4 regions of the Cellvibrio japonicus Ueda107 genome follow, and region 1 is predicted to be linked to each of the others. Evidence: predicted binding sites of a transcription regulator. Region 1 holds the regulator's gene; each other region holds the start of a gene.
What was found. The regulator PhoB, encoded in region 1, activates phosphate uptake and scavenging genes when phosphate is short. The targets are predictions, from matches to a motif close to TGTCATAAANNTGTAACA.
Positions count from the first base shown of each region.

Region 2: the regulator PhoB is predicted to act here: its motif matches at 2,448-2,465, upstream of CJA_RS02365 (TIGR00153 family protein).
Region 3: the regulator PhoB is predicted to act here: its motif matches at 2,893-2,910, upstream of CJA_RS07650 (PhoX family protein).
Region 4: the regulator PhoB is predicted to act here: its motif matches at 5,412-5,429, upstream of ppk1 (polyphosphate kinase 1).

Region 1 covers NC_010995.1:200,105-207,981, forward strand. The annotation lists gene CJA_RS00740 (PKD domain-containing protein) at 1-1,679, opposite strand, end outside; gene phoR (phosphate regulon sensor histidine kinase PhoR) at 2,006-3,286, opposite strand; gene phoB (phosphate regulon transcriptional regulator PhoB) at 3,323-4,021, opposite strand; gene ubiA (4-hydroxybenzoate octaprenyltransferase) at 4,107-5,036, opposite strand; gene CJA_RS00760 (chorismate--pyruvate lyase family protein) at 5,057-5,635, opposite strand; gene CJA_RS00765 (HU family DNA-binding protein) at 5,860-6,135, shown strand; gene CJA_RS00770 (dicarboxylate/amino acid:cation symporter) at 6,181-7,548, shown strand; gene CJA_RS00775 (hypothetical protein) at 7,578-7,877, opposite strand, start outside.
Region 2 covers NC_010995.1:583,544-591,420, reverse strand. The annotation lists gene CJA_RS02375 (glutathione S-transferase family protein) at 1-476, opposite strand, end outside; gene tfpB (type IV pilus assembly ATPase TfpB) at 564-2,339, opposite strand; gene CJA_RS02365 (TIGR00153 family protein) at 2,532-3,209, shown strand; gene CJA_RS02360 (inorganic phosphate transporter) at 3,235-4,509, shown strand; gene argE (acetylornithine deacetylase) at 4,647-5,801, shown strand; gene argA (amino-acid N-acetyltransferase) at 5,828-7,156, shown strand; gene CJA_RS02345 (GNAT family N-acetyltransferase) at 7,159-7,620, shown strand; gene ilvD (dihydroxy-acid dehydratase) at 7,753-7,877, shown strand, end outside.
Region 3 covers NC_010995.1:1,814,678-1,822,554, reverse strand. The annotation lists gene CJA_RS07660 (TonB-dependent receptor) at 1-1,532, opposite strand, end outside; gene CJA_RS07655 (HDOD domain-containing protein) at 1,892-2,758, opposite strand; gene CJA_RS07650 (PhoX family protein) at 2,971-5,007, shown strand; gene CJA_RS07645 (ribonucleoside-diphosphate reductase subunit alpha) at 5,848-7,877, shown strand, end outside.
Region 4 covers NC_010995.1:4,248,278-4,256,154, forward strand. The annotation lists gene CJA_RS17145 (Ppx/GppA phosphatase family protein) at 1-321, shown strand, start outside; gene CJA_RS17150 (rhamnogalacturonan lyase family protein) at 393-3,038, opposite strand; gene ppk1 (polyphosphate kinase 1) at 3,285-5,342, opposite strand; gene CJA_RS17160 (DUF4156 domain-containing protein) at 5,545-5,862, opposite strand; gene CJA_RS17165 (di-heme-cytochrome C peroxidase) at 6,109-7,877, shown strand, end outside.

The DNA.
Region 1 (7,877 bases):
AAGGATGAAAGATTGTAAAAGTCACTAAGAGAGACATTTAGGCTGCCATTATTAACGGCTTCTTTTTCTGCATAGAGCAGGCACTGATTCCCATTTTTGATTGAATTCCATACCCCAAAATAATCATCGGAACTCCCAAAGCTGTTTTGTGGATCAATTGGATTATTGAGATAAGGACTAATAATAAGGGCTTTATTGCTGAGAATAGGATTATTTTCGCCAGCTGTTTTAGTCCGAAGGTTGTACTTACTGGTCGGTTGAGCAGGCGCTGATGGAACATAGTAGTTGCGATGTGCAAGATAAGTCGCCGGGTAAGCAACAGTTGGTACGACAGGTTTTTTTGTTGATATGGGATTCTGTTTGCGTGGAGTTGCATTGCGCTGTTTTGCAGCTGCTGCCCGTTGGTTCTCAAGTACCGGATGGTAGGCTCCAAGAATACCGGCTTTAGTGACCCACCAAATACCACCATCTCCAGTTGCTCCGGCCTCACCAATATCTATGTTAGTTGAGAGGCTGGATACAACAGTGTTAGCAGCCTCTATCTCGGTTTTGCCATTGGCAAGTAGAGTGAGATAAGCACTTTCCAGATCATCAGCGACAGAGGTTGCTGTGGCTACTTCCTCAGCAGTGTAGTGAGATGTAACCCACATACACCGAAGTTCTGAGAAGTAAGGCGTGCTATCGTTAATCTCAATTTTGGCTCGGTAGCATTGATAGCCTGTGCTGGTTGGTGTAATGGCAAATTGAGTAGAGTAGATACCGTCTTTTTCTATCTCGTCTGGCAGTTTGCCATCATCCAACATTGGTTCAAGTTCACTTCCAGGCGTACCATCTTCGCTTGCTGTAAATAGAGTGACTGTTGGTTCGGTTCCTGTGGACAGGCCTATGGTTACAGATAGGTTGACAGTTTCATTTTTGTAGGCGATATCTTGAGATAATATTAGTGGGGTATTAAACGCAAGATTGGGGTAGTAGGTTATAGTGGTGTTAATTTCGGCTGTTTTACCATCAGCTGCCTGTGCGGTAAAAGTCAAAGGATTGTCGCCAATAGCCAGAGGCACTGAAACTGACCAATTTTCTATTCCCGCCGCGTCACCGGATATTGCAGATGATGGATTGTTGAAGCTGATTTTGTTGATAGGGGCGTCAGCACTGGCTATGCCTGCCACAGAGATTGTTGGTTCATTGGTAACTAGAATTTCATTGCCGAGTCCGAGTATTGCAATAGATATACTGTCGGTTACAGGTTTGATTGTAATCAGGATATCGTCAGTATGGTTCAACAAACCATCATCAACTGTCAGTCGAAATACTGCTGGTGTATCAACTGCTACAGTTGGGGCTATAAACTTGGCTGTCGCCGTATTCGCATCCGTCAGGGAAACACTGGGACCTGAAATCTGGGTCCAGCTGTAAGCGAGTGGGTCATTGTCTATATCTGAAGAGGTATTTCCATCCAGAACAACTTCTTCCCTTTCATTAGTCGTTTTATCTGGTCCTGCGTTGGCAATAGGAGCAGTATTTTGAACACTGCTACTGCTACTGCTACTGCTACTGCTACTGCTACTGCTACTGCTACTGCTACTGCTACTGCTACTGCTACCACCACAGGCAGTGATATTAAGTATTGTAATAACAAAAATTAGTGTTTTGCACACATCCTGAATATTTCCTTTCATGAGAACCTCTCAAATTTTCTGTTTTTCCTTTACGGGAGGGGTAAAAATTTTTGCGTAAGCTACTTGATTTTATGCTAAATAAGAAAAATTTGAAATAGGTTGCATTTTCTCTTTTTAAGAAAATTTACTAAAGATTCAATAATTTTTAATTGTGCGCAGTTTGTATAAGGCGTACTAGGTATGAATGGAGTACGAACTGGATTTACGTTGCAAGTAATGAACTTTTTTTCAAGGCAAGTTTGCATCGTAAAGCGTTATTTAAACAACCATCGCTCGATGTATTTTATATGCCGATTTTCTTCGGTTTAACTCGTTGTTATTAGGTTTTATTGAGGTAGAGGGAATACGCACATAAACACGCTGCCTTTGCCCACTTCGCTGGTGATTTTTAATTCGGCGTCGTGGCGCATGAGGACGTGTTTGACGATGGCGAGGCCGAGGCCGGTGCCGCCGGTACCGCTGTTGCGGCTGGCGTCTACACGGTAGAAGCGCTCGGTGAGGCGGGGCAGGTGCTTGGCTTCTATGCCGGGGCCGTTGTCGCTGACGGAGACGTAGAAGTGGTTTTTATCCTGCCATAGCAGGATGGAAATTTTTCCTTCTGCCTGGGTGTATTTGATGGCGTTGGTGACCAGGTTGGAAAAGGCGCTGTGCAGTTCCTTTTCGTTGCCTTGCAGGGTGAGTGGTTTGGTGGTGTTGTTGCAGATGAGAGTGAGTGTTTGGCTTTTTTCACTGCTTAGCACATCGGCTTCGCTTTTGACGACTTGCAATAATTGTTCGACATTAATCGCTTTGTGATTGTGACCGGCCTCGGTAGTTTCCAGTTTGGAGAGTACCAGCAAGTCGTTAATCAGCAGCGACATGCGTTTGGCCTGTTGCAGCATTTGTTGCAAGGGCTTATCCCAGGCGGGAGTGGTGTTGTTATCAGCAAGGGTTTCAACATAGCCATTGATAACCGTGAGCGGCGTACGCAGTTCGTGGGAAACGTTGGCAACAAAATCCTGGCGCATTTTTTCCAGGTTGTGTAATTGCGTGGTATCGCGCACTACAATCAAACGCTCGTTGTTGCCAAAGGGTGTGATCTGGAATTGCAGGTATTTGGAAGGAAAGCGAGGTGAGGGAATTTCCAGCGGCTCGCTGTAGTTGCGCTCTTCAAAATAGCTGACAAATTTGGGGTGGCGGATAAAGTTGATGACGGATTGGCCCTGGTCTTTGGTGTTGAGTGCGAGCATGCGATGTGCAGCAGGGTTCCAGAAGTCGAGGTGGCCGCGCCAGTCGAGGATGATGATCCCGTCTTTCAGGGCAGAGGTGATTTCCTGGATGCGTTTGATGACCGCTTGCAACTGTTCCTTTTCCAGTTTTTGGTGGCGTTGCAGTTGGTAGAGGCTATCGAAAAGTTCACCCCAGAGGCCGGTGCTTTCCGGGGGTGGTTGATCGCTGCGGGTGGTCCAGCTGTGCAGTTTATGCAATTGTAAAAAATGGTTGATGATGTAGATGGTACTGCCGAGCAGTAGCGCCAGGGTGATATGGTCTACTGCTACACCAACTATGAGTGCGATACACAAAATCAGGCCGATGCGACGCAATTCGGCAGTGAAACCTTTTAACAAGCTGAGCGGCCTCTCGCGGTAGGTGCGGGGTATTTATCAGGCTTCGATTTTGGTGGAAAAACGATAACCGGTACCGCGCACGGTTTGCACCAGATCTTCGTGGCCATCAATGGCGAGGGCTTTGCGCAAGCGGCGGATATGGACATCCACTGTGCGCTCTTCGACATAGACATTGCCACCCCAGACGTGATCCAGCAATTGGCTGCGAGTATAGGCTCTTTCCTGGTGGGTGAGGAAAAATTCCAGTAAGCGGTATTCCGTAGGCCCCATGTCGACCGATTGGTTATTGATGGTGACGCGGTGACTGGCCGGGTCCAGGCACAAGCCTTGAACGATAATCGGGGCGGAGTTGACGTGTGGGTCTGCGCGGCGCAATACCGCTTTGAGGCGGGCAACCAATTCGCGCGGTGAGAAAGGTTTGGTGATGTAATCGTCGGCGCCGACTTCCAGGCCCTGGATTTTGTTGTCCTCTTCACCTTTGGCAGTGAGCATGATGATGGGCAGGTTGGCGGTGACCTCGTCGCGTTTGAGGCGGCGGGCGAGTTCTATACCACTGGTGCCGGGCATCATCCAGTCGAGCAGGATCAGATCCGGTTTTTCGTCGATGATCAGGCTGTGTGCGTCTTGCGCATTGCCTGCTTCGATACATTGGTAGTCTGCCATTTCGAGCGCGACACGCAGCATGTCGCGAATAGCGGATTCGTCGTCAACAATAAGAATTTTGCGTCCGGTCATAACACTGTGCCTGGTGGGTGCTTACATCGTGTGACGCTATTTAATAAATACAGTGTTACGGAATTATGACAATGTCACAAGGCCGTCATGTTTTTAGGGCCAGATCCAGCGCTATACCGGTAAATATGGCAAATCCTACCCAGTTGTTGTTGAGAAAGGCCTTAAAGCAGGCTTGACGGGCGCGGTAGCGGATCAGCCATTGCTGGTAGATGAATAACCCGGCCACGGCAACCAGGCTGAGCTGGTAGTAACTGCCAAGGTCAAAGCGCTTGCCCACCAACAGCAGGGTGTAGAGGGTGATGGCCTGGAGGATACCGGTGATGAGCCTGTCCTGCTCGCCAAACAGGATGGCGGTGGATTTGACGCCCAACTTGAGGTCATCGGGCCTGTCCACCATGGCGTAGAAGGTGTCATAGACCACCGTCCAGACAACGACAACCAGGTAAACCAGCCAGGCTTGTGCGGGAATCTCCCCGGCTTCAGCCGCATAGGCCATGGGAATCCCCCAGGCAAAGGCGGCCCCCAGGATCACTTGTGGCAAGTGGGTGTAACGCTTCATAAAGGGATAACAGAAGGCTAACAACAGGCCACCCACGGATAGCTGGATAGTCAGCAGGTTGGTGTTAAGCACCAGCCCAAAGGCAGCCAGGCAGAGCACCACAAACAGGGCGATGGCTTCGCGGCTGGAAACAGCGCCGGTAGCCAGGGGGCGTTCACGGGTACGCTCTACATGGCCGTCGATCCTGCGGTCAGCGAAGTCGTTGATGACGCAGCCGGCCGAGCGCATCAGGATCACCCCGAGGGTAAAGATCACCAGGTTTTTCAGGCTGGGAGCCCCCTTGGCCGCCAGCCAGAGGCTCCACCAGGTTGGCCATAGCAGCAGCAGGATACCTATAGGCCTGTGCAGACGCATCAGCTGTACGTAATGGGTAGCCTTGGTCAGCCAGCGATTGGTTATCGGTGCCTTGTGCCGTGGGCTGCGGTTTTTAGTGGGTTTGGGTGACTTACCGGGCATGGGTCAATCCTGTGGGCCTGTTAGCGTGGTTGAGAGTGTGCCAGACCCTGGCAAAAGCTGGGGAGAAAGACTTCACTGACCAGCAAGGGTTTGCGGTCGAGGTAGAAAACCGAGCGCCTTCCCCAGAGGTGCTGCGCCTGCTGGTAGAGGCTAATGGGAACATAGCCCTGTTGCGGGCTGATACAGGCCAGTTCGATGGGGCTGCGCGCCAGGTCCGGGCGGCTGAACAGGAAGGCTCCCAGGGGCTTGCTGCCCTGGTGGCGCAAATGCCGCAGGCGGCCGGTGAGGCTCTGTAAAGGCAGGACGCTGCGGGCAAATACCCAGTCTTCTCCGCGACCTTGCAGGATGACCTCGCGTATCAATGCCAGGGATGGGCGTCGGTATTGGCCGAGGAGTTGGCGCTCGTCCAGGTGCGGTAGTGCCAGGTGCTGGCGCAGTATGTGCACCTGGAAGTACCCCTGGCTTCGCTGTTGCAGCCTTGCGGTGAGTGAACCTTCATGGCTTAACCAGTCGCGCAGTGCCAGGTTTGGTCTGTTTGCCCGGGGCCAGTGCTGCACGGGGCGCCAGCGCAGGGGAACACTGGCTGGGTGGGGCAGCATGGTCGCATCACAGGTGGTAGGCAGAGCAGGCAAGCGAAACTCCATGGGCTTGGTGGTATTGGTTCTGGGGGGGCTGGCCCAAATGGGGCGAAAGTGTACCAGTTTGTGGCTCTGGTCGAGGGGGTATGTACTGTGCAAGGGGCGACGAATGCGCTTGCAGCAGGTAAACTCGCGCGCTTTGGCCGGTTTTGCGGCTTTTGTTTATCACACTCAAGGAGTTACCCATGAATAAGACCGATATCGTTGTTGCTGTCGCGAATACAGTAGAACTCAGCGCTCACAAAGCTGACCTGGTGGTGTCCGCGTTTGTGGAGCAGATCACCAATGCGCTGGCGCGCGGTGAAAGTGTTGCCCTGTTGGGGTTTGGCTCTTTTCAGGTGAGTGAGCGCGCTGCCCGTACCGGTCGCAACCCGCAAACTGGTGAAGCAATCCAGATTGCTGCCAGCAAGAGCGTGAGCTTTAAGGCCGGCAAGGCACTGAAAGACGCCGTTAATGAATAATCCACAAGCCCTGGCGACCGCCGGGGCTTTTTGTCTGGAGGTGGTATGAGCCTGACCACAAAAATTCTGATCGGGATGCTGCTGGGGTTTCTCCTGGGCGCGGGATTCAATTTGCTGGCAGGGGTTGAAAAGGGCCCGGACGGCCAGCTGCTTCCGCTCACTGGTGTGGCGCTGTGGCTGCAAACTTACCTGATAGAGGGGTTGTTTGATGCCTTGGGGCAAATCTTTATCGCCTCGCTCAAGCTACTGGTTGTCCCCATGGTATTTGTGTCCCTGGTGTGCGGTGCTGCGGCCCTGGGTGGTCACAGTCGCATGGGAATTATGGCGGGTAAGACCGTTATTTATTACACCCTGACCTCGGTGATTGCCCTGACACTGGCGGTTGGTTTTGCACTGCTGATCCAGCCGGGTGCCGGGGTGCAAATGGATATGGCGGTTAATTTTACCCCACCGGAAAGCCCGTCGATCAAGAGCATGCTGATTGATATCTTCCCCAGTAATCCGGTGGCGGCCATGGTGGAAGCCAACATGTTGCAGATCATTGTGTTTGCAATTTTGTTCGGTATTGCGATTTCTCGCACCACCGGGGAATCGGGCAAGGTAATTAGTTCGTTTTTTAATAGCCTTAATGATGTTGTGATCAGCCTGGTGATGTTGCTGATGCAATTCGCGCCCTATGGGGTTTTTTGCCTGTTGGTTAAATTGTTTTCCCAATTGGGGTTTGGCGCGATCCTGGATTTGGCTAAATACTTTTTCACCGTGCTATTTGTGTTACTGCTGCACGGTGTAGTGATTTATGGATTGTTAATCCGCAGCCTGACCGGGTTGAGCCCGGTGACCTTTTTCAAAAAACAATGGAAGGTGATGTTGTTTGCTTTCAGCACGGCCACCAGCAGTGCCACCATGCCTTTTAATATGCGCGTGTGTCGCGATGAGATGGGCGTAGACAACAAGATCGCCAGTTTTGCCATTCCTCTGGGGGCAACCATTAATATGGATGGCACTTCCATCATGCAGGGGGTTGCCGCTATTTTTATTGCCCAGGCATTTGGTATAGACCTGGGCATTGGCGGTTACCTGATGATTATCCTCACCGCTACCCTGGCCTCTATAGGCACAGCGGGTGTGCCCAGTGTAGGCCTGGTGACCCTGGCTATGGTGCTGCAATCAGTAGGGTTACCGGTGGAGGGGATTGCGTTGATTATCGGCGTAGATCGGCTGCTGGATATGACGCGCACAGCGGTCAATATCACCGGCGATTCTGTCGGTGCGATAGTGGTGGCTAAAAGTGAGGGTATGTTGGACGAAGAGCGCTACCGCGACATGAATGCCTCCATGGAGGGCGAGCCCATAGAAAACGCCGGCACCCAAACTCCTGATCCTGTGGAAAAACCCGATTTCCAGGAAAAATAGGCAGCCTGTGATTAACGCCGGGTTGGCTGCTAGTGCCATACCCCCGGCGGTTTGCCAAAATCGATTTCTATGGCCAGGTCTTCCGTCAGGCAGGGCCAGCGTTTCAATTCTTCTTCCCAGCCCTGGTGTTGGTGCTGGTACACATAGCGGCGCACGTTTTCCCCTTCCAGGCGATGCTCATTCAGCAGCAGTTCCGCCGAGAAAAGCACGGCCTGGTCCAGCTCATTGGCGAAGGGCTCGCCAATCAGTTCATGGGCAATGATATTGGCCAGGGTCATGTCCATCGGCGCCAGAGGGATACCGCTCTGGGCCATAAAGCGATCATTCAC
Region 2 (7,877 bases), 380 kb from region 1:
TCTACCGCCGTGAATTGGCTTCCCGCCAGAAATGGCCCGCCAAAACGGGACACACCCTGGCTCCACAGTTCATCGATACGCGCCAGATCTTTTTGCACGGCGAGCGACAAACCAGGCAATTCAATGCGCAAGCCACAGTTCATACCACAGGTGGAACGCAGGGCCTGAAACCCGGAGTGCATTTCCGCCACGGCACTGCGCGCCCAGGCGCGCGCTGCTGTATCCCCAGGCCAAACACCGGCATGCTGTTCTGCCAGGTACTCCACAATCGCTAATGAATCCCAGATGGTCAGGTCGCCATCCTGCAGGCAGGGCACCTTGCCGTTGGGCGCAAACTGGCGATACTGGTCCCAGGCTCCCTGCTCGGGAAAAGGGTGCAGGATTTCGTCAAAGGGAATATCCAGGGCGCGCATCAATACCCAGGGACGCAATGACCATGACGAATAGTTTTTGTTGGCGATATGCAAACGGTACATAACAACTCCCTGATAGGTTCAAGTGGATACATCACTGCACAATCGGTTCGCTCCCCCAGCCACTGCCGGAGGACATGCAGACAATGATTAATTCGCCTTTTCCGGCGGTGGCGCTACACGCATAACCTCTTCCATAGTGGTTAACCCGGCGGCAATTTTTTGTGCGCCCGACAAGCGCAGGGTACGCATCCCCTCTTTCATCGCCTGGCGCCGCATATCCTGCAAATTACAGCTGGGGGTTACACGCTCCTTGAGGTTGTCGGACAGCACCAGGATTTCATAGATGCCCTGGCGCCCAAGGTATCCCGTGTTGCGACATTCAAGGCATCCCACCGGGTGATAGACCTTGGCGGGGACATTGACCTTCCAGGGAGAGACCAGCTCCTGCCAATCCTGCGCATGGATTGTGCCCTCCTCTTTACAGTGTGGACACAGGGTACGCACCAACCGCTGCGCCATCACCCCCAATAAGGTGGCATTGATTAAATAGGAGGGTACGCCCAGATCCAGCAGGCGCGCGATAGTCGAAGGCGCATCATTGGTGTGGACGGTCGAGAGTACCAGGTGGCCGGTGAGCGCAGCCTGCACAGCCATCTGTGCGGTTTCCAGGTCGCGGATCTCGCCCACCATGATAATGTCCGGGTCCTGGCGCATCAGGCTGCGGATACCCGCGGCAAAGTCCAGGCCGATTTTGTGGTGTACCTGGGTCTGGTTGAAGCTTTCTTCCACCATTTCAATCGGGTCTTCGATGGTGCTGACATTGACCTCGGAGGTCGCCAGTTGGCGAAGGGAAGAATAGAGGGTCGTCGTTTTACCGGAACCGGTTGGCCCGGTAACCAGCAGTATGCCGTTGGGTCGGGTGAGCATACCGTGCCAGCGCTGGTAGTCATCGCCGACCAAACCCAGGTCGGCAAAGCTGCGCAACAGCACTTCCGGGTCAAAAATCCGCATCACCAGCTTTTCGCCAAAGGCGGTGGGCAGGGTGGACATGCGCAGCTCCACCTCGCTGCCATCATTGCGCCGGGTTTTGATCCGGCCATCCTGGGGCTTGCGCTTCTCGGCGATATCCAGGCGCGCCAATACCTTCAGGCGACTGGTGACAGCGGTCGCCACATTGGCGGGCAGTTCATAGACGTAATGCAAAACGCCATCGATACGAAAGCGGATACGCCCGAATTCACGGCGCGGCTCTATATGGATATCGCTGGCGCGCTGGTCATAGGCGTATTGCAGCAGCCAGTCCACAATCTTAACGATATGCTGGTCGTTGGCATCCGGATCACTGGCCTTGCCCAGCTCCACCAATTGCTCAAAGTTGGTAATCGCCGAGGCCGCCGCTGCCCCGCTGGCACCGGAGATAGAGCGCGCCAGGGTGTAAAATTCCACCATATAGCGCTCGATATCCGCCGGATTGGCGACCACCTTTTTAATCTGGCGGCGCGCCACATGCTCAACCTGCGGCTCCCAGCCCCCCATAAAGGGTTGGAGGCAGGCGATCACCACATGATCCTGGTTTACCTGCACACAGAGGATGCCGTGGCGCTTGGCAAAGGCGTAACTGACAACCTCGGTACACTTGGCCACGTCGATTTTCATGGGATCGATATGAAACTGCGGCATACGGGCCATCTCTGCCAGCCAGGCCGTCAGGGTTTCCGCATCCAGGGTTTTACCGGGGCGCTGTTGATCCTCGATTGCCTGGGTAGCAATGTAGCTAAGGGGATGCATAATCGCTTGCTCGCGGGTGCGCGAGGCGCCCAGGAGCACGTTGGCATCCACCCGGCTCATATGCCCGGCGGCGACCAGGTCATCCACAATGCCACGTAAATCCAGGAAGCGATCCAAAATCGGCTGAACCATCATTAGGGGTATTCCATCGTTATTCATGGGGTCATAGCGGGATTGTAGCGGCTCCTGCACCAGGAATCTGCATGGCCTATCCCATACAGCCCACTCTACCGCGCGTCATGCTGTCATAAAAAGTTCACAGAGCAAGTGACCTTTGCTAACTAAGTTTTTATACTGCGCACACTTTTCACCAAAGGGGTATATCACATGCCGTTTGCTAACTTATCCAACCTCTTCGGCCGTTCGCCGATTAAGCCTATGCAGGAGCATATGGCTGTTGCGATCAAAGCTGCCGGCCAGTTGGTAGGGTTTTTCGAGGCGGTGACCGATGGTAATTGGGTACTTGCCGGGGAAATCCAGCAGCAGGTTGTCAAATATGAACACGAAGCTGATGACATCAAAAAGCAACTCCGCCTCCATCTCCCCAAAAGCCTTTTCCTCCCTGTACCCCGCACCGACCTACTTGAACTCCTGACCATGCAGGACCGCATCCCCAACCGGGCCAAAGACATTGCCGGCATTATCATGGGCCGCAAAATGACTATCCCGGCAAGCATGCAAGACCAGATGAATGAGTTTGTTCGCGCCAGCGTAGCCGCGGCGGAACAGGCGTTGACAGCGATCAACGAACTCGATGAGCTGCTCGAAACCGGCTTTAGCGGGCGCGAGCTGACTGTCGTTGAAAACATGATCAAGGAATTGGACAAACTCGAAGAGAAGGCCGACCACTTGGAAATTGGCGTCCGTACCTCCCTCTTTGCCCTGGAGGCCCAGTTACCCCCTGTGGATGTGATGTTTCTGTACAACATCATTGACTGGGTCGGCGATATCGCCAACCGCGCCCACGATGTAGGCGGGCGTTTGCAGCTGCTGCTGGCGCACTAATCGATCTTAATTTGGGGATTCCATAATGACTTTATTTGCTGAATACGGCCAGGTGCTGTTTGTTCTGGCGTGCGTTTTTGGCTTGTTTATGGCCTGGGGCATTGGCGCCAACGATGTGTCCAATGCAATGGGAACCTCGGTGGGCTCGCGTGCGCTCACCATGAAGCAGGCGATTATTATCGCCATGGTGTTCGAGTTTGCCGGTGCTTATCTCGCCGGTGGTGAAGTAACAGAAACTATCCGCAGCGGTATTGTTGAGCTGGATATCATGTCCAGCCACCCCGACCTGTTTGTCTACGGGATGCTCTCCTCACTGCTGGCGGCGGGCAGTTGGCTGCTAATCGCCAGTATCCTCGGCTGGCCGGTATCCACTACCCACTCGATTGTCGGGGCCATTATTGGCTTCGCCGCCGTGGGTATTTCAGTAGATGCGGTACAGTGGGGCCAGGTATGGGGCATTGTGGGCAGCTGGATAATTACCCCGGTGATTGCCGGCTTTATCTCCTTCTGGATTTTCCGCTCGGTGCAGCACCTTATCCTGGACACCGAAGATCCTTTCGGCAACGCCAAGCGCTACATTCCCTTTTACATGTTTGCAGTGGGCTTTTTCCTGTCCATGGTTACCCTGCTCAAAGGGCTCAAGTATGTGCTCAAGGAGCATCATATTGAGTTCGGTTTCATCCAGGCAGTGGTGATTGCCGCACTCATTGGCATTGCGGTTGCCGGTATAGGTATCTACCTGCTCAGCCGTATCAACCAGGATACGCATGCGGACAAAAGCAATCGGTTTTCCAGCGTGGAGCGTGTATTTGGCGTCCTCATGATTTTTACCGCCTGCTCCATGGCATTTGCCCACGGCTCCAACGATGTGGCCAATGCCGTAGGCCCGGTAGCAGCGGTAATCGCCGTGGTTCAGGCCGGAGCAGTTGAGACCAAAGCCCTGGTGCCGTCCTGGGTATTGCTGCTGGGTGCCACCGGCATTGTTATTGGCCTGGCCACCTACGGCTACAAAGTCATGGTGACCATCGGCAAGAAAATTACCGAACTGACCCCCAGCCGCGGTTTTGCCGCAGAAATGGCCGCCGCCGCCACGGTGGTTATCGCCTCGGGTATTGGCCTGCCCATTTCTACCACCCATACCTTGGTAGGCGCGGTATTGGGCGTCGGCCTGGCGCGCGGTATTGGCGCCCTGAACCTGGGGGTTATCGGCGGCATTTTCGCCTCCTGGGTAATCACCCTACCCGCCGGTGCCGGCCTATCCATTCTCTTCTTTTACTTCTTTAAAGGGCTATTCAGCTAAGGCGCTAGCCTTTGATTGCCCCCAAAGCCCGGCCCGGTTTTCCTCGCCGGGCTTTTTATTTGCCAGAACTTGCTTTTTAATGCCCGATCACCGATAACAACCCGATACAGGCTTTCGCCACAAGGGCATATCACCCCATGACTTTCGATGCTAAGCACTACCGCCAACAACTACGGGATTTGGTAGCTATTCCCTCTGTAAGCTGCGCTGTACCCGAGTGGGACATGCCCAATCGCCCGGTTATCGACTACCTGGCCAACAGCTTTGCCGACATGAACTTCATCACCCGGGTGATGCCATTGGAGCAACCGGGGAAAGCCAACCTCATCGCCACCCTGGGTAAAGGTGAAGGAGGGTTACTACTTGCCGGCCATACAGACACTGTGCCCTATGATGCCAACCGCTGGCAGAGCGACCCGTTCACCCTCACGGAAAAAGACGGCAAACTTTATGGCCTGGGCGCAACAGACATGAAGGGGTTTTTCCCGGTCATTATCGAAGCAGTAAAGCCCTACCTGTATACACGTTTCCGCCACCCACTGATTGTACTGGCCACCGCTGACGAGGAGAGCAGCATGAGCGGTGCACGTGCCCTGGTGCGCGAGGGGATGCAGGGCTCAACACCAGGCTGCGCCATCATCGGTGAACCAACCGGGTTGGTGCCGGTGCGCGCCCACAAAGGCATCATGATGGAAGCTATTCGTGTGCGCGGTAAAAGCGGCCACTCGTCCAACCCGGCCCTGGGCAATAACGCACTGGAGGCCATGCACAATGTAATGGGAGAATTACTGGCCCTGCGCAGTGAATTGCAATTGAAATACCGGGACCCGGGTTTTGCCGTGCAAACACCAACACTCAACCTCGGTTGTATTCACGGCGGTGACGGCGCTAACCGGATCTGTGCTGATTGCGAGCTGCATTTCGATCTGCGCCTGCTACCCGGTATGGAAAATGAAGCCATACGCCAGGCTATCCAACAGCGCCTTACCCCTATTGCAGAGCGCACCGGGACAGATATAGTGCTCTCCTCCCTGTTTGAAGGCGTAGATCCCTTCGCACAGGACAGAACCAGCGACCTGGTGCAAGTTTGCGAGCAACTCACCGGCCACAGTGCCGAAAGCGTTGCCTTTGCCACGGAGGCTCCCTTTATGCAACAGTTGGGTATGCAAACATTGGTGCTAGGTCCCGGCTCTATCAACCAGGCGCACCAGCCCGATGAATTTATTCCGCTCGACCAAATAGAGCCAGCGGTGAAAATTTTGCGCGAACTGATTGAGCGTTACTGTCTATAAGCCATATTCACAACCAGAGAACAAACGTGCCCAATATTTCCCAAGACTACGTTAAATGGTTTCGCCATTCATCGCCCTATATCAATAAGCATCGGGGTAGAACCTTTGTGCTCATGTTGCCGGGCGAGGGAATCAAGCATCCCAACTTCCACAACATCATCCATGACGTAGCCCTGCTGTCCAGCCTCGGGGTACGTTTGGTACTGGTACATGGCGCACGTCCACAAATCGACGAACGCCTGCAGGTCGCAGACACTTACAGCAATTTCCACAAAAACCTGCGCATCACCGATAGCGAAAGCCTGAGCCTGGTTATTCAAGCCATTGGTGAGGCGCGCACAACGGTGGAGGCCGCACTATCCACCGGACTGCCCAATTCCCCCATGCACGGCGCCGACATGCAGGTCATCAGCGGCAACTTTGTGGTCGCCATGCCTTATGGTGTAATCGAAGGCATAGACCTGCAGCACACCGGCAAGGTGCGTCGCATCAACACCCGCGCCCTGCATACGGCGCTCGATTCCGGTGCGGTTGTGCTGTTATCCCCTTGCGGCTATTCACCAACGGGCGAAGTATTCAATCTTTCCTTTAGCGATGTGGCTACACATGTTGCCATTGCTATCAAAGCCGACAAGCTGCTGGCGTTTATAGAAGGTGACGGCGTACTGGACGACGACAGCCATTTAATTCGCCAGTTGTCACTGCAGGAATGCAAACACTATCTGGAAACCTACTACGAAAAACTGGGTGAACATGCCAATCCGGATTTGCAGCAAGCCGTCAGTGCCTGCTATCTGAGTTGCCTGCAAGGCGTACCGCGTGCGCAACTGGTGAGCTATACCACCGACGGTGCCCTGCTCACCGAGCTTTTCACACGCGATGGCCTGGGCACTATGATCTATTCGGGCCATTACGAGCAATTGCGCTCTGCCACTATTGACGATGTTGGCGGTATCCTTGAATTGATTCGTCCGCTGGAGGAGGAGGGCATCCTGGTACGCCGCTCGCGCGAAGTCCTCGAAACCGAGATCAGTAAATTCCATGTCATGGAAAAAGACGGTGCCATCATCGCCTGTGCAGCACTTTATCCCTATGGGGATACGGCTGAACTTTCCTGTGTTGCCACCCATCCGGACTATCGCAAAGGCGGTCGGGCTGCGCTGTTGCTCCAACAAGTTGAACACCAGGCACGCAAGCAAAAAATCAAACAGCTGTTTTTACTCACCACCCAAACAGCACACTGGTTTATTGAGCAGGGTTTTATGCAGGGAAAACTGGACGATTTACCGGTACAGCGGCAATTGCTCTACAACTATCAACGCAATTCAAAAATTTTTATTAAATCTCTTGTTTGACCATGGACATTATTGACCTGCGCAGCGCCCCCGAACACTTACCCACACTGGCGCGCTGGCATCATGAAGAGTGGGGCTATTTAAACCCCGGAGAAACCCTCGCCGATCGCATCGACAAAATGCGGGCCTATCTTGGTGAGGCCACCATCCCGACCCTGTTAATTGCCGTGGAAAACGATAAGGTCCTCGGCTCTGCCGCGTTAATTGCCGCAGACATGGATAACAAACCGGAACTCAGCCCCTGGCTTGCCAATGTCTTTGTGCGCAATGACCAGCGTGGTCGCGGCCTGGGCAGTGCGCTGGTAAAAGCAATTATGGCACTGGCAGCATCCAGCCAATGGCCACACCTTTATCTGTTCACTCCCGATCAAGAAGTCTTTTATAGCAAACTCGGCTGGAAACCCCTCAGCAAAGAGGTATATCGCGATACACCGATCACCATTATGCAACTGGACTGCCTATAGAAGTTCAACATCCAATAAATTCCCTGCTTATAGGTTAATTGCCCTGATCGCGAATCCTACTGCGGCTGCCGGAGGCCATCTGTTATTATAGAAGCCCTCTGTTAGCCGCTATTCCAAGAATCGAGGTCAGTTATGCCGGTTTACCGCTCCAAAACCACGACATCGGGCCGTAATATGGCCGGTGCCCGCGCCCTGTGGCGCGCGACAGGAATGAAGGATGAGGACTTCCAAAAGCCCATCATCGCTGTCGCCAACTC
Region 3 (7,877 bases), 1.6 Mb from region 1:
GCATTCACATCGACACTCAACTCATCTTCCACACGCGGAACCTGATTGGTATCGAACTGGCGAAAGGCCACACTGGATGGGTTACTCAAGTCAACAGCGTTATCCACCGTAAATACCGGGAAATCGCGGTCACTGCGATCATAAGTCAGGTTTACGCCATTAAAGGAATTAACCACCTGCAAGGTGGTTGGATAATCCTTTTTCGCTTTGGAGTAACCCAGGCGGCCATCCAATACCCAGTCGCCCGTGCGATGCTCGATACCGGCGGTATACATTTGGAAAACGTTTTTCGGCTCGCGATAAAACACAATGGAATCCACGCGTCCACCGGTGGAAGAGCCCGCATCCGGTGTAACGTCAAATTGGGTTGCCGGGTTGGGGCGGTAATCAGTTCCGCGCCGCCACAGTTCGCGGAAATCGTAGTGGTAAATGGCTTTGATATAGGCACTGGTGTCGTCGCTGGGACGATAGTCAAACATCAGGCCCGCACCGACCTTATCTTTCATTTCATCGCGATCGTAATAGAGCGAGCGATTGATAAAAAAACTATCGGCGCTGCTGACGGTGTAAGCCGTATCTACCACATCGTAACCGCGCTCATCGCGGAAATAAAATACCGAACCGAGCAAGCCGAATTGCCGGTTTTCACCAAAGGTATCCCCCAGGGTAATACCCGCCTGTTTGTTCCAGCTATCGCGAATGTCATTGAGGGTCGTACCCAGTTGCACGTCGAAAGTGCGACCGTCGCGGTCGTAGGCAGAGCGGGTGACCAGATCAACAGTACCGCCAATGGCATCGGCAGACATATCCGGTGTTGGGGCTTTAATCACTTCTACCCGCGCTAATAAATTGGCCGGGAAACTATCGAGTGCAATATCGCGATTGCCGTCTACGTTAGTCATACGCAGACCATCAACAGTGACCGTATTGTACTGTGGCGCCAGACCGCGAATGGTAGCGGTGCGCTGCACACCTGCACGGGTTTCCACGGAAAGGCCCGGTAAGCGCACCAGCGCATCACCGATATTGCCTTCACGGATTTGGCCCAGGGCATCGGCAGATACTACGGTGCGCAGGCTATCAGCATTGCGCTGCAGATTGATGGTCGAGGCAAAACCTTCGGCACGACCGGTTACCAGCATTTCTTCCACGCCATAGCGCGCACTGGTCAAACGAATATCCTGGCGCAGGCTGCGGCCAGCTGTGATCGTCATCGGCAAGCGCTGCGAATCCAGACCACCGTAGTTGACTTCCAGGGTGTAATTACCCGCAGGTATATTGGTTAACACGAAGCTGCCATCGCGGCCAGTGGTCACTTCGCGGTTCAATTCCAGTACGCGGACAGTTGCCGCTTGCAATAAGCTACCGGTTGCCTGGTTAATGACCCGACCGGTCACGCTGCCCAGTTGGCTGGTAGCGCGGGCAGTTGCCGGCGCATTGTTGGAGGCAGAGGCCTGGGCAAGAGCAAGGCCGGTATGAGCAGTCACAACGCAGGCAATCGCCAGCGATAATAATGATTTCGCAGTTTTCATGAGAGTTCCTTTAATCAAGGGCAATAGACTGAGCAGGACAGACCTGATGTGCACCGGACAAAGTGTCAGCACCAGAAATGAAGGGAACAGGCGAAGTTATTAACAGCGAAGGCGGTGGACTGGCAGACAGGCAAAAACCGCCCGCCACTCCAGGGAGTGGTATTACTAGCATGGTTGTTATCCTCTTTGGGATTTAATCGGAAATACCATCCTAGACGCGCAAAGCTACATTTCGATGACAGGCGCAGGCGAAGATAAAAATTGTTTTAAGCGGAGAGAACAGCCAAGAAACGACAAGCAATGACAATGGGGAAAAAACCGGGAGCTGTCTGCGCAACAGCAAACAGCGCTATGACGGGTCAGAATAAACTTTTAGCCACTACACGAATTTCCTGGATATTGGTCATCACCACATCCAGACCACCGGCAATAATTTTATTGTGCGGCTCATCCAGCTTTTGATAGGCCGTGATGTCTTTTAGCGGCGGCAAATCGGTTTTGGTGTGGGTTAATTTCAGCGCGTGGTACAACCCCAAATTAATAATATCGCTGAGGTTTATCGGCCCCGGACTCTCACCCTGCCATTTGCCGACTTCCTGCACCACCTTGAGATACTGCTCATCCACCTGCCATTTTTTCAGGGTGATCACCCCCAGGGATTTGGCGTACTCGCGACACAGTGCAATGTAAGTGGGAATATCGGGCGTTTCATCACTTTTTTTAAAGGCTGACAACACTGCCAGAGTCCCTACTTCGCTCATCAACGCCGCCATTAATACATGATCCGGCACCACTTGCTTCAAATGCTTGGCGATATAGGTACTCAGGCTTGCCTTGAGTGCGAGGCGACGCCAGGCCTCCAGGAATAAGCGTTTGTGCTTGGCCGAGTGCATGGAGAACAGGCTTTTGATGGAGTGAACCATGGTAATGCGCTCCACCTGGTTCATCCCCAACAGGCGTATCACATCCAACAGGGTCTGGGGCGGGTTCTGGCTGCCAATTAAAGGGCTGGAAGCATATTTCAACAATACAGCGGACAGGGCAGGATCTCTGGTGAGCAGTTTACTTAACTCCACCATGGACAGATTGGATTGCTCCATGGCCTTGCGAATTTCAAAGGTAATAATCGGCAAACTGGGCAATTGTTCATTGCCGCTCAATAAATCGCCGATCACCCGGCGATACACGGAATAATCGGGCTTAGCCGCTTGCACACTGGATTCCATAACACTCAACGTTCGTCATTATTCATATGCGCCAAGACTAGCAGATTTAAACATCCTGGCAGCGCTTTTCTCACCATAAAACCCGCAACGCCCATGCCTGGCCCACCCCAGGTTTTAAAAAAACGTCATGGATTTGTCGCAAAGCTGACACATTGCCTGGCTTTAATCGATTGCACCCATTTTATTAACACCAAAAAATCAGGAAGCAACCGATGACCGACCAGACTGTTTACGAAATCGATAACTCCGGTATTGAACCCCTTAACAACCGCCCCAAGGGCATCAGCTTTGCTGAAGTCATGACCCAACGCCGCCAATTCCTGAAAGGTAGCCTGAGCACTGCCGTTGCCGCCTTTATGGGGGCCAGCCTGGTGAGTTGTGGTGGTGATGATGACAAGAAAAGCAGCTCCTCCAGCTCTTCATCCAGCTCCAGTACACCATCATCATCCAGCAGCAGTTCCAGTTCTTCGTCGGTAGCGCCGCTGCTGGGCTTTGCGGCTATCGCCACTACCCGCACGGATACCATCACCGTACCGGCAGGCTATAGCGCAACAGCCTTTGTTCCCTGGGGGACGCCACTGACTGGCAACCTGCCCGCCTACAAAGATGATGCAAGTAACAGCGGTGCCGACCAGGAACAACAAGTAGGCACCCACCACGATGGCATCCACTTTTACCCCATCGATGCCAAAACCACTGGCAACAACTCCAATGAAGGTCTTCTGGTCATGAACCATGAATACTTCGATCCCAATTTGATTCACACCAATGGCGTTACCCTGGGCGCAACCCGCCCCACAGATGAAGTGCGCAAGGAAATTGCTGCACACGGTGTGAGCGTAATTCATATCCGCCAAAACGGCAGCCAGTGGGAAGTCGTCAGTAGCAGCCCCTTCAACCGCCGTATCACCGGTGCCACCCCGATGGACATTCGCGGCCCGGCAGCCGGTTCCAGCTTGTTGGCCACCAAATACAGCCCCAACGGTACCAGTACCCGCGGTACCTTGAACAACTGTGGTATGGGGAGCACGCCCTGGAATACCTACCTGACGGCCGAGGAAAACTGGGCCGGTTACTTCGTCAACAAGGATGCCGCCCAACCGCGTGAACACAGTGCCTATGGCGTGCCCAGCAGCAATGGCCGCTACTATTGGGAGCTGGCAGAGTCCGGCTCTGATGAATATGTGCGTTTCGATGCCTCAACCAAAGGCGACAGTGCCCTGGAAGATTACCGCAACGAGCCCAACACCTTCGGCTGGATGGTCGAAATCGATCCCTTCGATCCCGAAGGTCGCCCGCAAAAACGCACAGCCCTGGGCCGCTTTGGCCACGAGGGCGTGATCTTTGCCCCCGCGGTAGAAGGCCAACCGGTTGTCTGTTACTCCGGTGATGACTCCACCAATGAATACATCTACAAATTCGTCTCAGCCGAGCCCTACTACAAAGCCACTGCCGGCGGCTGGCTGCTGAATAGCGGAACCCTCTATGTCGCCAAGTTCAATAGCGATGGCACCGGCGAATGGCTGCCGCTGGACATCACCAATGCCAACTTTATTGCCAAGGCGGCAACAGCCGGTGTGAGCTTTGCCAACCAGGCCGATGTGTTGGTTAACACCCGCCTGGCCGCCGATGTGATGGGCGCAACCCCGATGGACCGCCCTGAGTGGGGCGCGGTACACCCAGACACCGGCGAGGTGTATTTCACGCTCACCAACAATACCGGCCGTACCCAAACCGATGCGGCTAACCCCCGCGCTAACAACGCCACCGGCCACATTATCCGTTGGCGTGAAAATGCCAATGGCACCAGCTTCAACTGGGATATCTTCCTGCTTGGCGGTGATGTAGGCACTACCACCGGCGAAGGCACTGCCGCTGTGGCCCTGACCGCCGAAAACCACTTCGCCAGCCCCGACGGACTGTGGATCGACCAGCGCGGTGTACTCTGGATACAGACCGACATGAGTGGTTCCCAGCAATCCGCAGGCCCTTTCGGCAATAACCAGATGCTGGCCGCCGACCCGGTAACCAAGGAAACAAAGCGTTTCCTGGTAGGTCCGACGGACTGTGAAATCACAGGTATTACCGCCACCCCCGACCTGAAAACCCTGTTCATCAACATCCAACACCCGGGCGACCGCTCTACCCCCACAAACTTCACCAGCAACTGGCCAGAAGGTGGTAGCGCCCGCCCGCGTTCAGCCACAGTCATCATCACCAAGAATGACGGCGGTGTGATTGGCGCCTGATAGAACCCTATTCACAACTCAGGCAAGGACGCCAAGCGACATATCTGCTGGGGCTGCAAGGCCCCTTTTTCGTTCCTCCTTATATATCCTGTCCATCCTGTACAAAAATCTGTGGTGCACGACAACGCGACAATCCAGTCCCCCGGCATCCGGCCAAAATTTGCGCCAGTTCACAACACAAGATGTAGTCATAAACCCGAATCACGCCTATAAGAAAAAAATCTAAATCGAAGCGACAACTGCAACATAGGTAATTAGCCGCGCAATACCTGTGTTTGCGGACTTCCCCCCAGTTTTTACCGAGGCTACCAACAGTTTTTCCACAGGTTTTCAAGCTTGCATAAATAAGCCTACCGCATTATCTTGTAGCCCATTCGCGCCAAACCCCTAGATATAGGTTTTTTAGTCCGGCCTTTGCCCGAGGCACACAACCTTATCCACGGCCCGATTTGCGGCCGCCCCTGGCGCCAGATTTTGCCCCAATTGATCGCCGGCCCTGTTAGTTCGAGGCCAGGCAACCAAGGCATCGCTTGATTCAAGTGTTATTGCGAGTGTTATTGGCAGATCAGCAGTATGGGATAGCCACCACTATATCTAGTGGTTGCCTGATGGCCCGATGTGCCATCGGCAACTGCCCTGGTAGAGTGGTTTTGTTGTTTCCAGAGCCTGATAACCAATACCAGAACCTGATAATCAAGTAAGAGTGCCCTATTCCGCCACCGGCATAAGTCATGCCCTGCGGGAGAAGGCCAGGGGGCTCCGGCCAGCAACCGGGTATGCGAAACGCACGACCAAACCAATCAACATCACCACGGAAAAGACCTCACGCGGGAGACGTCTATGCACACTGACATTGAACAGACCACCAGCACCAGCAGCCACGCCGACCTCAGCAACAACAATGGCCTCAGCGCCACAGCCCCGGGACAGCTGCGGGTGATCAAGCGCAATGGCACAGTGGTACCTTTCGATGCGAGCAAAATTGCTATCGCCATGACCAAAGCCTTCCTGGCCGTTGAAGGCGGCACTGCCGCTGCGTCTACCCGTGTGCGCGAGACTGTCGACAACCTGACCAAGCAGATCACGGCCACCTTCAAGCGCCGTATGCCCTCCGGCGGCACCATCCATATCGAAGAAATCCAGGATCAGGTCGAACTTATCCTGATGCGCGCCGGCGAGCAAAAAGTAGCCCGCGATTACGTGCTCTACCGCGAAGAGCACGCCCGCCTGCGTCGCGCCCAGAAAGAAGTGAACAAAACCGAAGCCGATCCCGACTACCCCGCCATGAGCGTTACCCAGGCCGACGGCACCCGCGCCCCGCTGGATATCGCCCGTATGCGCACCATTGTGAGCGAGGCCTGTGCGGGCCTGGCCGGTGTAGAGGAAAAAGCCATTCTCGACGAAGCCATGCGCAACCTCTATGACGGCGTGGCCGAAAAAGACGTCAATACCTCGCTGGTCATTACCGCGCGTACCCTGGTGGAAAAAGAACCCAACTACACCTATGCCACCGCTCGCCTGCTGCTCGACAAACTGCGCGCCGAAGCCCTGGGTTTCCTGGGCGTTGCCCCTTCTGCAACCCAATCCGATATGGAGCTTTACTACGCCCGCGCCCTGCCGGTGTACATCCAAAAAGGCGTGGAGCTGGAGCTGATCTCCCCCGAGCTGCTCAACTTTGACCTGGACAAACTGGGCAAGGCACTGATCGCCGATCGCGACCTGCAATTCACTTACCTCGGTTTGCAAACCCTGTACGACCGCTACTTCATCCACAGCGACAGCACCCGTATCGAACTGCCGCAAATCTTCTTTATGCGCGTCGCTATGGGCCTGGCCCTGCAGGAAGACAAGCGCGAAGAGCGCGCGATCGAATTCTATCGCCTGCTCTCTTCTTTCGATTACATGAGCTCTACCCCGACCCTGTTTAACTCCGGCACCCTGCGTCCGCAGTTGTCCTCTTGCTACCTGACTACCGTGCCCGACGACCTGCACGGCATCTATGGCGCCATCCAGGACAATGCCATGCTCAGCAAGTTTGCCGGCGGCCTGGGCAACGACTGGACCCCTGTGCGCGGTTTGGGCGCTTATATCAAAGGCACCAACGGTAAATCCCAGGGCGTGGTGCCCTTCCTGAAAGTCGCCAACGACACTGCTGTCGCTGTTAACCAGGGCGGCAAACGCAAAGGTGCCGTGTGTGCCTACCTGGAAACCTGGCATATGGATGTCGAGGAATTCCTCGAGCTGCGTAAAAACACCGGTGATGACCGCCGCCGCACCCATGACATGAACACCGCCAACTGGGTCCCCGACCTGTTTATGAAGCGTGTGTTCGAAGACCAAGAGTGGACACTCTTCTCCCCCAACGATGTGCCCGACCTGCACGACCTCTACGGCAAGGCCTTTGAAGAGCGCTACGAGCACTACGAGCAACTGGCCGCGCAGGGCAAGGTTCGCCTGTTTAAAACCGTGCGCGCCCTGGACCTGTGGCGCAAGATGCTGGGCATGCTGTTTGAAACCGGTCACCCCTGGATCACGTTCAAAGACCCCTGCAACCTACGCAGCCCGCAGCAACATGCCGGCGTGGTTCACTCATCCAACCTGTGTACCGAAATTACGCTCAATACCAAAGCCGGTGACGAGATTGCCGTATGTAACCTGGGTTCCGTGAACCTGGCGCAGCACATCGTGAATGGCAAGCTGGATCTCGCCAAGCTGGAAAAAACCGTTTCCACCGCGATTCGCATGCTCGATAACGTAATCGACATCAACTACTACGCGGTAGATACCTCCAAGCAATCCAACCTGCGCCACCGCCCCATTGGCCTGGGCATCATGGGCTTCCAGGATGCACTCTATGAACAGCGTATCGC
Region 4 (7,877 bases), 530 kb from region 1:
GCCGGTTTTTCGCGCGTCGAACAAACCCAACTCTCCGCCCTGGTACTGGCCCATCGCCGCCGTTTTCCCACCAGGCAATTTCCGCTCGATAATACTGACCTGTTGAGATTAGCCATCTTGCTGCGCCTGGCGGCAATTTTTCACCGCGGCGGCGCAAGGGAAAATTTACCAACCCTAAAATTGGCTGCCACCGCAAAACAATTGCAACTCAAACTACCTGGCAAATGGATGGATAAACATCCGCTGACTATCGCCGACCTGGAAACCGAGCAGCGCTACCTGGGTGATATCGGCTACGCGTTGCAGGTGGGTGAACACTAAACCATTGCCGGAAATATTTAGCGCAAGAAGCAAGAAAAAGGGGCATGACTGCCCCTTTTTCTTTTGGTCACTCAGTTACACACAGACCCACTGATCACCGGCGTTTCCGTGCTGCCGGAGTAAGTCCCCTGGAAACCGAATTCCACGGTTTGCCCCGGCTGGATGGTTGCATTCCAGCCCAGGTTGGCAGCGCTGTAGGGATTGCTGCCGCTGACAGTGGCATTCCAGCTATTGCTAATGCGGGTATTACCGCTGTAGGTCCAGCTGACATTCCAACCGTTAATCGCGCTGCTGCCGCGATTGGTGATGCGAATCGCACCGGTAAAACCGGAGCCCCAGTTATTGGTGATCACATAGCTGCAGCTACCGCTGCCGCCACTGGCCGCCGAGGAACTGGATACAGCACTGCTGGCCACGGAGCTGGAAGAGGATGACGAACTTGAAGACGCCACTGAGGAGCTGGAACTGGTGGCAGCCCCAACCGGGGTTGCGTTGAAGGCATTGGAATTGTAGGCCGTGCCATCTGCCCCGGTGTATTTCACCCAGAACCAATAGGGCTGGCCATTGGTTAACCCGGTAGCCGTATAGCTGCGCGTGCTGGCACTCAGGGATGCGATGCGCGTGCGGCCCGCAGGATCGGCATCGGTATCGCGATAGATTTCGATACCGTTAATGCTGCCATTCACGGTCCAACTCAAACTGACCTGGCCATTACCGGCCACACCGCTCAGGTTGACCTGGGGTGCTGCCACCGATGAGCTGGAACTGCTCGATGAGCTGCCGGTTGAACCGCCATTGGGGTTGGTGCCTACAAAGTAAATATCCGGTGCCGCCGGTGTCGCCATACCATCGCCCAGGAAGAAGCTGGGGTGGGGTGGCTGGTTGTAAGCCACGTTTTGCCAGGCAATTGCCGTGCGGTATTGGGTATCGTGCATCAGCGTGCGCAGCTTGTGGGTGGTGACAGCAGTGGTGCTAAAGATCAGCAACTGGCTGTTGTTGTCGTGGCGCCAGATCACTTCTTCGCGCCAGTCGCCAAACAGGTCAGCCGATAGCCCCGGTGTTGCCTTGGTACCGTTATTGGACGCCGCACCGTAGTTATAGGCTGTGAGCAGGCGCGAACTGGTGTTATTGCTGTAGTTCCACTTGTCGATCATGGTGTTGTTCAACTGCTCGCGCAGCAGGTCAGCATCCCACCACACCCCAAAGTTAATGCTGGCCGGTTTGCTGGTGGTGATCTGCTGCCCGGTGGCGGAGTAGAGTCCGCCGGTGGATGCCCAGCTTTCGTTACCGGGATAGCGCGGATCGACATCCATGGTTACCCCGCGACCTATATCGCCACCGCCCTGTACACTCCAGACGATAGCGCCGGTGCGCGCATCGTGCATTTCAATACCGTGCTGGCCATAGCTGGAGGGGGATTCGTGCACCATAAACACTTCCAGCCCCGGCCGGTTGGGGTTGAAATCGCCCAGGTGCAAGGCATCGCCATGCCCCAGGCCGGTGGAATAGAGCAGGGTACCGTTATCGTTGATGGTGGCGGCGCCATAGACAATTTCATCGCGGCCGTCCTGGTCCACATCGCCAATGGTCAGCGAGTGGGCGCCCTGGCCGGCTGCCGCGCTGTTGCCGCCGCTGTTGCTGTCGAACGTCCAGCGCCGGCTGAGGCTGCCATTGCGCCAATCCCAGGCAACCACCACTGCACGGGTGTAATAACCGCGCGCCATGACCAGGCTCGGGCGCTGGCCATCCAGGTAGGCGACCCCGGCGAGGAAGCGATCTACACGGTTGCCATAGTTATCGCCCCAACTGCTGACCGTGCCGCGCGCCGGTACATAGTCGGTGGTTGCCATGGCAACCCCGGTCTGGCCATTGAAGATAGTCAGGTATTCCGCCCCCGAGAGGACATAGCCGCTGGCATTGCGGTAGTCGGTATTGGCATTACTGCCACCGAGTACATTACCCGCTGCATCGCGCGTACCGGGGGCTGTTTTCATGGCGACCTCGGCCTTGCCGTCACCGTCCAGGTCGTAGACGATAAATTGCGTGTAGTGGGCACCGGCGCGGATATTACGGCCGAGGTCAATGCGCCACAGCTGGCTGCCATTAAGGCGATAGGCATCTACATACACATTACCGGTATAACCACTCTGGGAGTTGTCCTTGGCATTGGACGGCTCCCACTTCACGATAATGTCATATTGGCCGTCGCCATCGAGGTCGCCCACGCTCAGGTCGTTGGGTGAGTAGCTATAGGCTTCGCCACTGGGTGTGGTACCGCCGGCCGGGCGGTTGAGGTTAACCAGCCAATAGGGGTTGCTCCAGGTCGCTTTTGCCGGGTTGGCCGCCTGCTCTACCCCATTCACAACCGGGCGCACGGTATAGGCTGCACTGGAGCTGCCACTGGCATCGAAGTAGTTGGTGGAATTGGTGATCGGACTTGACGTAATACGGGTGCCATTGCGATACACGTGGAAGCCGATATTGGCCGGATCATCGCCCAGCATACGCCAGCCGATATAAATCCCCGACCCCGATGGCAGGGCTACCACCCCGCGATCCAGATACTCCGCCTGGCGCGCGGCGAAGGCAGGGGCCGCCAGCAGAACGCTACACCCCAGCGCCAGGACCTGCTTGCATAGCCTATGAAATAGTGATCGGTTTTGGGGGCGCCAGAGTGGCGACCGCGATGGTTCTTTTCCTTGCATGGTTATCTTCATGGCAGTTATCTCGTTATTGGGTTTATTCGCGGATACTCGCTTTACTGCACAAAAAAAGCGCAACACAGGGTATATAAGTCAGATTTATCTGCAAGTATGAAAGTCGCGTTCTGTGGGAGACTGCGCAGGAGAAATGATGGGGTTTTCGCTATTCGGATAAATGCTTATCCAGCCCGTCGCCTCAAGCGACGGACTGCCTTGCCAACGCCGGATCAGGTCGCGGGTGGTTGTTGAACGGGCATTGGATCAGTTATGCGCCGCCCAGCGTTCCAGCAGGGTAGCTTGCGCATCGACCGGCTCTTCATCTGTGCCGGGCCGGGCCAATACGTAGGCGCCATCGGGCTGTAACAACCAGGCGTGGGTGTTATCGCGCAGATAGAGCTCCAGATCCTCCATAATCCGCTCGCGGATTTTTTTATGGCGAATCGGGAAACAGGTTTCCACCCGGTGGAACATGTTGCGCAGCATCCAGTCGGCGCTGGAGCAAAACAATTCCGGATTGCCGCCGTTTTCAAAATAAAACACGCGATGGTGTTCGAGGAAGCGACCGATAATTGAGCGCACGCGGATATTCTCTGACAGGCCTGCCATCCCCGGCAGCAACTGGCACACGCCGCGCACGATCAGGTCTATTTGCACCCCGGCCTGGGAGGCCGCATAGAGTTCATTCACCAATTCCAGGTCGTAGAGCGCATTCATCTTGGCAATAATGCGCGCCGGCTTGCCCTGCTCGGCATTTTCACGCTCGGTGCGAATGCGTTTGACCATGCCCTTGTGCAGGGTAAACGGTGCATAGAGCAGCGCATCCATTTTGGAAGCTTTGCCCATACTGGAGAGCTGCAAAAAGATGCGGTAGACGTCCTCACCGATTTCCTTATCGCAGGTCAGCAAACCATAGTCGGTATAAATTTTACTGGTGCGCGGGTGATAGTTACCGGTGCCCAGGTGCACGTAGTAGCGCAATTTTTCCGCTTCGCGGCGCGCCACCAGGATCATCTTGGCGTGGGTTTTAAAACCCACCACCCCGTAAATTACATGGATACCATAGCGCTGCAGGCGCTCGGCCAGGGCGACGTTTTGCTCTTCATCAAAACGCGCACGCAGCTCAACAATTGCTGTCACTTCCTTGCCCGCTTTGGCCGCTGCAACCAGCGCATCCACAATGGGCGAGTTGGAGCCGGTGCGATAGAGGGTTTGCTTGATCGCCAGTACCTGGGGGTCTGCGGCAGCCTCGCGCAAAAAATCCACCACACACTGGAATGAATCAAACGGGTGGTGCAACAGGATGTCCTGCCGCTGGATTGCATCAAAATAAGAGCTGCTGCGCTTGGGCAATTTGGGCATGGACTGCACAAACGGCTTGAAATAAAAGCGCGCGTCCTTGATCAACTCAAATAAATCGCTGTAGCGGTTGAGGTTGACCGGGCCATTGATGCGATACAAATCGCGCGGTTTGATTTCGCAGCGCTCCAGCAGGAATTGCTCCAGTTCCGCCGGGCAGGTGTCGGTCAGTTCCAGGCGCACCTCGTCGCCATATTGGCGGTACACCAGCTCACCCTGGACGGCGCGCAGCAGGTCTTCGGTTTCCTCTTCGTCGAGGAAAATATCCGAGTTGCGCGTCAGGCGGAACTGGTAGCACTCCATCACCGTCATGCCGACAAAAATCTCGGCCATAAAGTAATGGATGATGGAGGAGATAAACACAAAGGCGCGCCCGCCCTCTACCAATGCCGACGGTAATTCAACCAAATGGGTCAGCGAGCGCGGCACCTGGACGATAGCGCGCCCGGAGTTGCGCCCAAAGGCATCTTTGCCATCCAGGCGCACAATAAAATTCAAGCTCTTGTTGAGGATGCGCGGAAAGGGGTGCGCCGGGTCCAGGCCGATGGGGCTCAGCACGGGTAGCACATCGCTATGGAAATAGTGCTGCAGGTAGGCCACCTGCGCCTCGCTCCACTCCTCGCGCCGCAGCACACGGATACCCTCTGTGGCGAGCAGCGGGATCAGTTCGCGGTTGAGTATCTGGTATTGCTCATGCACCAGCTGATGGGCGCGAATGGAAATTTCATCCAGGGTTTCCTTGAGCGCCAGGCCATCGGGGCCGGTTGTCGGCGGGGCATTGCGCTCAAGCACCTCCAGCAAACCACCCACGCGCACTTCGAAAAACTCGTCGAGGTTGGTGGAAAAAATACACAAAAAACGCAGCCGTTCCAGCAGGGGCAAGTTTTGGTTATAGGCTTGATGCAACACCCGCTTGTTGAATTCCAGCAGGCTGAGTTCGCGATTGAAATAGGCGTCCGACACCTTATACCTCGGGGAGCAAGCAATGAAACGATTCTGAAACAAAGGATGCCCGCTAAATTATGGCAATTATGTGACAGAAATAAGACAGCGCTGAATTAACCCTAGCAAAGAATTGGATTTCGGGAATCAGGGTCAGGAATAAAAACCAAACAGGCGGGAAGGAGACATGGCCCCGGCATTGCCGGGGCGAGAACATCAGCAATCAATAACAGTTGTACACATCAAAGCTCTGGCGGCCATCGGCAACCTGGCTCACCGGTACAATAGTATTACCGCCTTCCGCTGCCGCTTCATTGCGCGCCAGGTTGGTCAACTCCTGGGCAACCTTGTTAGGGTCGCGTTTCATAGAACCCACAAAATTGTCTTTAACACGCACGGTTACTGTGCTCAGTTTTTTGCAATCGCGCACGTTCGCCAGATTGGCAACTGCCACAGAGCTCCCCTGTTCGGAGACTTTTACCCAGGAGCAACCGCTACTCAGGCAGGCCAGGGCGATAACAAATACAGCGAAACATTTCATACTCAGCTCCTCGGACAAGGTAATAGGAAAACGGCAGCTACACTAATCGCAACCACCTGGATTTGGCAAGCCGGACTCATCAACCCGCAAATTTATATGCCAATTCGATTGGCCTGATTTGGCCCCCATAGTATCTTTACGACCAAATGTATCTTTACCACCCAATATTTCCTGCAGTGCACTCCACCGGGCAAGGTGCTGTAACCACCACAACTTCAACGCAAGGCTTAATCCGGGAGTCAAGACATGGGTATTTTCCGTATTGCCACTATTGTTGGTCGCCTGCGGTGGCGCTTCTTAATCTACGCCTTCCTGCTCATCCTGGGGGCAATGTTAATCGCCTTAGCGATCGGTAAGACCTACCAGCGGTGGGATAACGATCCGGAGCGAGGTGCGCTTGCTATCAGCCAGGATCGCTTCGGCGAGCCGTATTCCACCCCTATCTACCTGGACCAGGGCTGGAGCCCCACGGATAGCCTTTGGTTTTACAACACCACCCAGGGCTCGGCCCTGCTGCCCTACGATTTTTTTATCGCCCTGGAACAGGCCGGTACCCAAACCCTGTTCCGCGCTAACACCAACATGGACGGGTATCGCTACCTGCCCCAAAAACCCACCTTTTTTAACCGCGATGGTTTGCCCGTCGGCTTCGTCAAAGATACCTACCAGGGCGTGGACTACCTGGGCTTTACCTGCGCTGCCTGCCACACCAGCCAGATTAATTACAACGGCAAAGCAATCCGTATTGATGGCGGCCCCAGCATGGCCGATATGGTGGGATTCCTGAGCGGACTTGAGCAGAGCCTCCAGGCCACCCTTGATAACGACGAAAAATACCAGCGCTTTGTCACCGCCGTGCTCGCGCGCAATAACACCTACAAAACCCCCTCCCAAATCCGCGCCGACCTGGAAACCTGGACCGCCAGCCTTAACCTCTATAACCGCATCAACCATTCGCCGTTTGACTATGGCTATGCGCGCCTGGACGCCTTCGGGCGCATCTATAACCGGGTACTGCAATACATGATCAACCGGCAGCAACTGGAAGCTGTGCTGCTCGGCGCCACCAATGACCAGCGGCAGTATTTGCTCACCCCGGACGAAGTAAGCCGGGTACTGGACGGCATCAGCGAGACCATTATCAGCGACCGGCAATTTGTCCAGGTCATCACCCGCCTGGGCTCAACAGCGGCGGGCTATCCGGGGCTCAGCCGCGCCGACATCACCCGTATCAAGCAGCATATTTTTAATGAGGCCAATGCGCCGGTGAGTTACGGTTACCTGTGGGATGTCCCCCACTCCGACTACGTGCAATGGAATGGCCTGGCAGCCAATGCCGGGGTTGGCCCCCTGGGGCGCAACGCGGGCGAGGTGATGGGTGTATTTGCCATACTCGACTGGAGCGCGCAAAAGCCGGGATTCAGCCTCTCCGCCTGGCTGACGGGGCAACAGAAGAAAACCCGGCACATCGATTTCACCTCCTCGATTGATTCAGTCAACCTGGCGCGCCTGGAGGCGCACCTGAAAAGCCTGACCTCCCCACGTTGGCCAACCCTTGCCACCAGCCACGAGAACCAGCAAAACGCCAAGGCTATTTTCGATGCAGAGCCCGCGTGGAAAATTGACCCGGAGAAAGTCCGGCGCGGCCAATGGCTCTATGCCACACATTGCCAGTCCTGCCACGAGCTGATCGACCGCACCGACTGGGATCGCAAAATTGTCGCGCACCTATCGAACGTGAACCAGGTCGGTACCGATCCCGCCACTGCGCTTAACAGCGTCAACTACACCGGTTACTCGGGAAACTTTAATAACACTTACCTGCGCGGAGGCATTGGCAGCCAGGTCATTCAAAACCGTGCCCCCGCCCTGCAAATCCTCACCGCCGCCACTACCGGGGTTGTCGCCACACCCGACCCGGATAAATGGCTAGTGCATCGCTTCCTCGACTGGCTCTATATGCTGGCCCATTCCTTTTTTAACAACGAGCTCAAACCCAGTATCAAAACCGGTGA